2 regions of the Streptomyces sp. NPDC003697 genome follow, and region 2 is predicted to be linked to the other one. Evidence: riboswitches for the same ligand, from Rfam matches in the RefSeq annotation. Region 2 holds a riboswitch; the other holds the start of a gene.

The links. A riboswitch is a leader RNA that binds a small molecule or an ion and turns the genes downstream of it on or off. The one in region 2 is predicted to bind cyclic di-AMP.
Region 1: linked by a shared signal. The riboswitch ahead of ACWDNY_RS14095 (NlpC/P60 family protein) and the one ahead of ACWDNY_RS03535 (transglycosylase SLT domain-containing protein) in region 2 are both predicted to bind cyclic di-AMP.

Annotation. Positions count from the first base shown of each region.
Region 1 covers NZ_JBSFNN010000027.1:69,641-73,829, reverse strand. The annotation lists gene pcrA (DNA helicase PcrA) at 1-1,955, opposite strand, end outside; cyclic di-AMP (ydaO/yuaA leader) riboswitch at 2,299-2,473, shown strand; gene ACWDNY_RS14095 (NlpC/P60 family protein) at 2,482-3,660, shown strand; gene ACWDNY_RS14090 (hypothetical protein) at 3,815-4,168, opposite strand.
Region 2 covers NZ_JBSFNN010000005.1:106,791-110,979, forward strand. The annotation lists gene fahA (fumarylacetoacetase) at 1-68, opposite strand, end outside; gene ACWDNY_RS03530 (HAD family hydrolase) at 411-1,223, shown strand; gene ACWDNY_RS03535 (transglycosylase SLT domain-containing protein) at 1,347-1,838, opposite strand; cyclic di-AMP (ydaO/yuaA leader) riboswitch at 1,844-2,038, opposite strand; gene ACWDNY_RS03540 (polyprenyl synthetase family protein) at 2,727-3,737, shown strand; gene ACWDNY_RS03545 (LolA family protein) at 4,169-4,189, shown strand, end outside.

The sequences.
Region 1 (4,189 bases), on a different contig from region 2:
ATCAGCGTGATGACGCCGTCGCCGTCCTCCTCGTCGGGGATCTGGTCGGAGTCGGCGACCAGCGCGACCTGCTCCAGGAAGTCGGCCAGTGTGCCCGGTTCGCCCTCGCCCCGCTCCTGCTCGAACTCCATCGCGACGGCCGCGAGTTCCTGCAGGTTCTCGATGCGGGTCTCGTCCTGCGGATCGGTGGACGCCTGCAACTCGGCCAGGTAGCCGGTGCGTTCGAGGACCGCCTCCAGGACCGTGGCGGGGCCGGCGCCCGACTCGACGACCGTGCGCAGCTCCTCCATCAGCGTGTTGAACCGCTTGACCGCGTTCGTGGAGCGGGCCGCCATGCCGTACGCCTCGTCGACGCGGCGCAGGGCCTGCGGGAAACTGATCTTCTCGCGCTGGGCGAGTGCGTCGATCATCGCCTCGGCGCGGTCCCCGATGCCCCGCTTGGGCACGTTGAGGATGCGGCGCAGCGGCACCGAGTCCTCGGGGTTGGCCAGCACCCGCAGGTAGGCCAGGACGTCCCGGACCTCCTTGCGCTCGTAGAAGCGGACTCCGCCGACGACCTTGTAGGGCAGGCCGACGCGGATGAACACCTCTTCGAACACACGGGACTGGGCGTTGGTCCGGTAGAAGACGGCGACGTCGCCTGCCTTGGCGTCGCCCGCGTCGGTCAGGCGGTCTATCTCCTCGGCGACGAACTGGGCCTCGTCGTGCTCGGTGTCCGCGACGTACCCGGTGATGCGGGCACCGGCGCCCGCATTGGTCCACAGGTTCTTCGGGCGCCGGGACTCGTTGCGCTCGATGACCGCGTTGGCGGCGGACAGGATCGTCTGCGTCGAGCGGTAGTTCTGCTCCAGCAGGATGGTCGTGGCGTCCGGGTAGTCCTCCTCGAACTGGAGGATGTTGCGGATGGTCGCGCCGCGGAAGGCGTAGATCGACTGGTCGGCGTCACCCACCACGCACAGCTCGGCCGGCGGGACGTCGTCCTCGCCCGGCGGTACGTCCACGGGGTGCTCGGAGGTGCCGACGAGTTCCCGTACGAGGGCGTACTGGGCGTGGTTCGTGTCCTGGTACTCGTCGACGAGTACATGACGGAAACGGCGGCGGTAGTGCCCGGCGACGTCCGGGAAGGCGCGCAGCAGGTTGACCGTCGTCATGATCAGGTCGTCGAAGTCGAGGGCGTTCGCCTCACGCAGCCGCGACTGGTACAGGGCGTAGGCCTGGGCGAGGGTCTTCTCGAAGCCGTCGGTGGCCTGGGCGGCGAAGTCCTCCTCGTCGATCAGTTCGTTCTTGAGGTTGCTGATCTTGGCGCTGAACGACTTCGGCGGGTAGCGCTTGGGGTCCAGGTCGAGATCGCGGCAGACCAGGGCCATCAGGCGCTTGGAGTCGGCGGCGTCGTAGATCGAGAAGGACGAGGTGAAGCCGAGCTTCTTCGACTCCCTGCGCAGGATGCGGACGCATGCGCTGTGGAAGGTCATCACCCACATCGCGCTCGCGCGCGGGCCGACGAGCTGCTCGACGCGCTCCTTCATCTCCCCCGCGGCCTTGTTCGTGAAGGTGATCGCGAGGATCTGGCCGGGGTGGACGCCCCGCTCGCCGAGCAGGTGGGCGATGCGGTGCGTGAGCACACGGGTCTTGCCGGAGCCGGCGCCGGCCACGATGAGCAGGGGCGAGCCGGCGTGCACGACCGCGGCACGCTGGTTGTCGTTGAGCCCCCGCAGGAGCGCGGCGGCGTCCACGACCGGGCGCGGGGCGCCGTCGCGGTAGTACCCTCCCGCACTCTCGCCCCCGCCGGAGCCGGAGGCGCCCCACCGGTCCGGCGGCACGTCGAACTTCCCCCCGAACAGATCGTCCGGAACCGGTTCCGGAGCGTGCTCGTCGTCGGGCGGTGGGGGCTCCCCCTCGTGGCCCCGCGGAGCCTGGAGGTCGGCCAGGAAGCTGTCGTCAAAGAGGCTGCTCATCGCTCTACGAGTCTAGGGCGCCGCACCGACAACCGGCCGCCGCCCTGAAACATCGCCCGATCCGCCCGGCCGGCAACCGTCCGCGACCGGTCATGACCGGCTGTGGTCTGCTTCGCTCGGTGAACGACCGTCCACGATCGGTCGGCGACCGCTCCCCCACGCTCCCGGCGGCGACCGGAAGATCTCCTCACGGAGCGGAGCCGCACGCTCACAGGAACGGCAGACCCGCCCCAGGTCACGGAAATGTATCGGGCATATCGCACATCAACCTTCACAACAGCCACACCAGTTGGCTAGCGTGCCGTCGGACCGTACGACCCTCTCCGGCGAACGTCGCCGGGCCGTGCGGCCTCCGCCGAGTCCGGCCTCGCCGCCATGGGAGCCGGAGCCGGGGACCCACACCGAACCCCGGGGTGAATCGGTCCGGACCTCCCCGCGAGTACGGACCGTAGGGCAACCCTTCCGAACCACCCGCCCGAACCCGACAGCTAACCCGGTAGGCGGACGATGGAAGGAGTCGCCTCCCTTGGCGTCGCACCGCAAGACGCGCCCCACGGGTACGGGCGTGGCAGGCATACGCACCCCCGCGCTGGCCACCGCCGCCCTCACCTCCGTGGCCCTGCTCTCCCAGTCGGCCAACGCCGCCCCCGCCGACGACGACAGGCCCAGCATCGAAGAAGTCGAGAAGAAGGTCGACGACCTGTACCGCCAGGCCGAGTCGGCGACCGAGAAGTACAACGCCGCCAAGGAGAGGACCGGCAAGCAGCGCAAGCGCGTCACCACCCTCCTCGACGACGTGGCCAAGCGCACCGAACGGCTCAACAGGGCGCGTGAGCGGCTGGGATCGTTCGCCGCCGCCCAGTACCGCACCGGTGCCTCCGCGCCCGACACCGCCACCTTCCTGCTCGCCGACACGCCCCAGGACTACTTCGACCAGGCGCAGCTGATGAGCCGGCTGACCGAACGTCAGAAGAGCATGGTGGACGACTACGTCACCGAGCAGTCGGCGACCATGGAGAAGCGGCGGGAGGCCACCCGCAGCCTGGAGACGCTGACCGAGTCGCAGGACGACATCAGGACGGCCAAGACCACTGTCCAGAGGAAGCTCGCGGACGCGCGCGAGCTGCTGGCCACGCTGAGCGCCCAGGAGAAGGCGCGGCTGGCGGCCCTCGAGGAGCAGCGGCAGCAGGAGGCCGCCCGTAGGGCCGCGGAGCTGGCGCGGCAGCAGGCGGCCCGTACGGCGGACCAGGCCGCGCGACAGGACGCCGGCACCTCGGGGCCTGCGGCGGGGCCGTCCGCGAGCCCCTCGGGAGGGGCAGGTTCCCCGACGTCGGACCTCTCGTCCGCCACCAAGGCCGACAAGGCCCTCGCCTTCGCCCGCGACCAGATCGGCAAGCCGTACGTCTGGGGCGCGACGGGGCCGGGCTCCTACGACTGCTCCGGGCTCACCCAGGCCGCCTGGAAGGCCGCCGGCGTCACCCTGCCGCGCACCACCTACGACCAGGTCGACGCGGGCACGACGGTGCCGCTCTCCCAGGCCCGGCCCGGAGACCTGGTCTTCTTCTACGACGACATCAGCCACGTCGGCGTCTACATCGGCGACGGCATGATGATCCACGCCCCCAAGCCCGGCGCCTATGTGCGCGAGGAGTCCGTCTACTACGACGGCGAGTCGGCGATCCACAGCGTGGTGCGCCCGGCCTGACCGAGGGCGTCCCCCCGCGCCCCGGGGGCGCCTCCGGCTGATCCGGTGGCCTCCCGCCCGGCACCGAACCGGGCACCGATCCGGCACGCGCACGGCGGGCGGGACCGGAAGCGCGTCGCCGGTCCCGAGGACCGGCGCGCGCCGAACGGGCCGGTCAGGTCCAGAGCACCGCGATGAAGACGTTCGCCGTGGTCAGCAGCCCGACCAGCCCGAACATGCCCTTGCTCACCCTCTCCTCGTCCCGCTTCACGTAGACCAGGCCCATGATCACGATCAGCAGCGCCAGCTTCACGCCGATCTTGATGTTGTTGACGTGCTGGTCGTCGGCCTGGTTGAGGCCGACCAGGATCACGCCGGTGACCAGCATGGTCAGGGCACCGTGCAGCATCCCCGGCACGAAGCGGGCGGTGCCCTGGCCCATCGCCTTCACCTGGGTGAGGAAACCACCGAGGAGCGCGGCGATGCCGACGATGTGCAGACCGACGAAGAGATGGATGAGTACGTCCATGGCCCGGGAGCCTACGCGGCC
Region 2 (4,189 bases):
GAGAAGACGCCGTAGGGCAGGTTGTGCGGGCCGAAGGGGTCGCCCTCGGGGACCTCGAAGGGGGGCATGGGGTGGCTGCCTCTCTTTCGTGCTGTCTGTCGCGCACGTCGTCGTGCACGCCCTCGTCCGGCTCCGTGCCGCTCTCGCGCACGCCGGGGCCGGACACCTGCCGTGCGCGCGCCGGGCTGGGTGTGTGGTAGCGCCACACGTTACGGGGGCGTTGCCCGTCTTGGGCAGTGTCAAAAGGGTGCGTACGCGATCACCCTGGGGTGTGCCCGAGAAGGTCGTGCCCGAGAGAGGGCGTGCCCTAGGGGGTCGTGCCCGAGGGGCGGCCGGAATCCGGACGGCGGCGGCCGCGGCCGTCCGGATTCCGTTGAGTCGGAGGGGCCGCCGGTCCGTATTCTCTGATCATGGCCGCCTCCCTCGCATACGCACTCGTCGCCACCGACCTGGACGGAACGCTGCTGCGCGGCGACGACACCGTGTCCGGGCGGTCGCTCGCCGCACTCGCGCGGGTGGCGGACGCCGGTGCCCGGCACCTGGTCGTGACCGGGCGCCCGGCGCCGAGGGTGCGCTCGCTGTGCGGCGCCCTGGGCAGCACGGGACTGGCGGTGTGCGGTCAGGGCGCGCAGGTGTACGACGCCGGGGCGAACCGGCTGCTGTGGTCGGTCACCCTCGACCGGGAACTCGCCGAGACCGCGCTCGGCAAGATCGAGGCCGAGGTGGGGGAGGTGCACGCGGCGGTGGACCAGGACGGGGTCGACGGGCTCACGCTGGTCGAGCCCGGATACGTCATGCCGCACCCCACACTGCCCGCCGTACGGGTCGAACGGCGCGACGAGCTGTGGTCCCTGCCCGTGGCCAAGGTGCTGCTGCGTCACCCCGCGCTGTCGGACGACGAGTTGGCGGCGGTGGCGCGGGGCGTGGTCGGTTCCCTGGCGACGGTCACCATGTCGGGCCCCGGGACCGTCGAACTCCAGCCGTGCGGCATCACCAAGGCCACCGGGCTGGCGCTGGCCGCCGAGCACCTCGGGCTGAGCCGTGACCACGCCCTCGCCTTCGGCGACATGCCCAACGACGTCCCGATGTTCCAGTGGGCCGCCCGCGGCGTCGCGATGGCCAACGCCCACCCCGAACTGAAGGCGGTGGCCGACGAGGTCACGCTGTCGAACGAGGACGACGGCATCGCCGTCGTCCTCGAGCGGTTGTTCCCGGGCCGGTAGGCGGAGCGCCTCCGGCCGGTGTGTTGTGTGGAGCGCCTCCGGTCCGGTGTGATGCCGGACAGCCGGCGCGGGGGCGGGCGCCGCCGGACGCCCGCCCCCGGACCGCCTGCCGGTGTCCGTCCGTCAGTAGGCGCCGTTGACGTTGTCGATCGAGCCGTACCGCTTGGCCGCGTAGTTGCAGGCGGCGGTGATGTTCGCGACCGGGTCGTAGATGTCGAAGGATGTGCCGGGCACGTGGTAGGCCTTGAACGTCGGGTCGATGACCTGGAGCAGGCCCTTGGACGGGATGCCCTTGGCCGCGTTGGAGTCCCAGTTGTTGATGGCCAGCGGGTTGCCCGAGGACTCGCGCATGATGTTGCGGCGGATGCCGTCGTACGAGCCCGGGATGCCCTGCTTGGCCATGATCGACAGGGAGGCCCGGATCCAGCCGTCGAGGTTGTTCGCGTAGCCGAGGGAGCTCGCGGTGGCCGGGGCCGGCTTCGCCTCGGCGGCGGATGCGCCGGTGGCGCCGAGAAGCGGCAGGGCGAGGACGGCCGCACCGGTGCCGGCGACGGCGAGGGTGCGGGTGAGGCGGGCGAAACGGGTGGTGCGGTGCTGCTGAGCCTGAGCAGGCATGGGCCGATTCCTCTCCGTCGCCTGCGAGGTGAGCTGTCGGGTTCGGGCTGGAGATGCCCGGCCGCGCTCCGGGGAGCGCGACTTCACCCCGAGCCGGTCCGGTAGTGGCGCGCGACGCATCTGACGTGTCGTGCGGCTCCGGCCCGGCGACTTACCTGGGTCCCCCGCTCCTGCCGTGGACGGTTCGGTCGATGGGTTCTCGGGCGGTGGCAGGATTCGGCGTCCGCCCGACGGCCGGGAACGTATGCGAGAGCACATGTCCGGAACAAGTGCCGGAATCACACAACGCCCTGATTGACCTTGAAGTGGGGGTTATGAGGCGCTTGATCCTTTGCGGTCGCCAAGGGGTAACTTCCTTGCCCTGCAAGGAAAACGGGGTAGAGCGGGCGTTCGGTGCGCGCCAGCCCCCGAGTGGCTCAAATCACTGTTTGCGTCGACGAGGGCATTCGGGGCTAACGGGATAACACGCTCAATACGGTCAAAAGGCCACGCGATCGGCGGCTCGAGCGGATGATGTGGTGGTGACCCCCGCGCGCCGGAGTGGGGAGTTCCGAGTCGCGAAGCCCGGACCCCTGAGTCGGTGCCGCTCTCGCACCGTCGCCCCCCGGCCGGGGATCGGCGGCACGCCAGGGGGCATGCGCATGACCGGAATGGAGGGTGGGTCCGGTGAGGGGTACGGCGGAGCGGGGTAGGAGAAAGGGGTCGGCCAAAATACATACTTATCGGCCGATGGAGCGCATACCGGGCGTGATCCGATACCGCCTGGCCTGTATCGGTGGGCGCTATCGGTGATCGAAACGTGACCGGATACGCTGACTTGAGTGATGGCAGCGACCTATCGACAAGCCGTGTAAGCGCCAGCAGACACCAGCAGACAGGAGATCCCTCGTGACCGTCGTCGGGCCGTTCGGGCTGAGCGTGCGGGACCAGGCTCTCGAAGCCGATGTCCAGGCCGGAATGGCGGCTGTCGAGGAAGGGCTGCTCGAAGCCACGAAGAGCGAGGTCCCCTTCATCACGGAGGCCGCGCAGCACCTCGTCAAGGCGGGTGGCAAGCGTTTCCGGCCACTGCTCGTGATGCTGGCGGCGCAGTTCGGGGACCCGTACGCGCCGGGGATCGTGCCGTCCGCGGTGGTCGTGGAGCTCACCCATCTGGCGACGCTGTACCACGACGACGTGATGGACGAGGCCGGGGTGCGGCGGGGGGTGCCCAGCGCGAACGCCCGCTGGGGCAACTCCGTCGCGGTCCTGACCGGCGACTTCCTGTTCGCCCGGGCCTCCCAGATCCTCGCCGACCTCGGCCCGGAGGCGGTCCGGGTGCAGGCCGTGGCGTTCGAGCGGCTCGTCACCGGGCAGATCCTGGAGACGGCGGGGCCGCAGGACGGACGCGACCCGGTCGACCACTACCTGGACGTGCTCGGCGGCAAGACGGGATCCCTGGTGGCGGTGTCGTGCCGTTTCGGGGCCATGATGTCCGGCGCCGACGAGACGGTCGTCGACGTGCTGACGCAGTACGGGGAGCGGCTGGGGGTCGCCTTCCAGCTCGCGGACGACGTGCTCGACATCGCGAGCGACTCGCGCGAGTCCGGAAAGACGCCGGGCACCGATCTGCGGGAGGGCATCGCGACGCTGCCGGTGCTGCGGCTGCGGGAGCGTGCGGCACGGCAGGGGCTGGCCGAGGACATCGCGCTGTGCGAGCTGCTGGACTCCGACCTGAGCGACGACGCACGGCACGCGGAGGCGCTCGCGGCGCTGCGCGCGCACCCGGCGCTGGAGCAGGCGCGGCGGGACACCGTCCGCTACGCCGAGGAGGCGCGGGCCGCGCTGGCCCCGCTGCGGGACTGCGAGGCGAAGGCGGCGCTGCTGGAGCTGTGCGACGCGGTGGTGCACCGGGCGGGCTGAGCGCCCGGCGCGGAAGTCACCGCCGACACGCGATCCGCACCCGCGCACCCCGCGCCGCCGGGCAGCCACTTCCTGCGGGTCCGGGACAGGCGCGCCTCGCCCTCCGTTCTCCGTGACCCGGGTCACGTCCCCGGTGCGGCCTCGGCGTGCAGGTCCCACGCCGACCCCTACGGGGCGGGGGAGACGCCGGCCCCTCGTGTCATACCGCAGTCGTACGTGGAGTTGGCTCCGCGGTCTGACGCTTCGTCGCGGCCGATTTGGTCAGATGGAGAGACGGACTACACCACTTCTCACCCGATCAGGTGAGAATGGCGGCTTGGGGTGACGGGGGCCTCCCCCGCTCCCGCGACAGCGACAACGCGGTGGCGAGAGCGCGGAGGAGAGTGCACATGAGACGAGAAGCCGCCGCCGACGACGGAGGTAAGGCACACATGGCACCGTACGAATCCGAC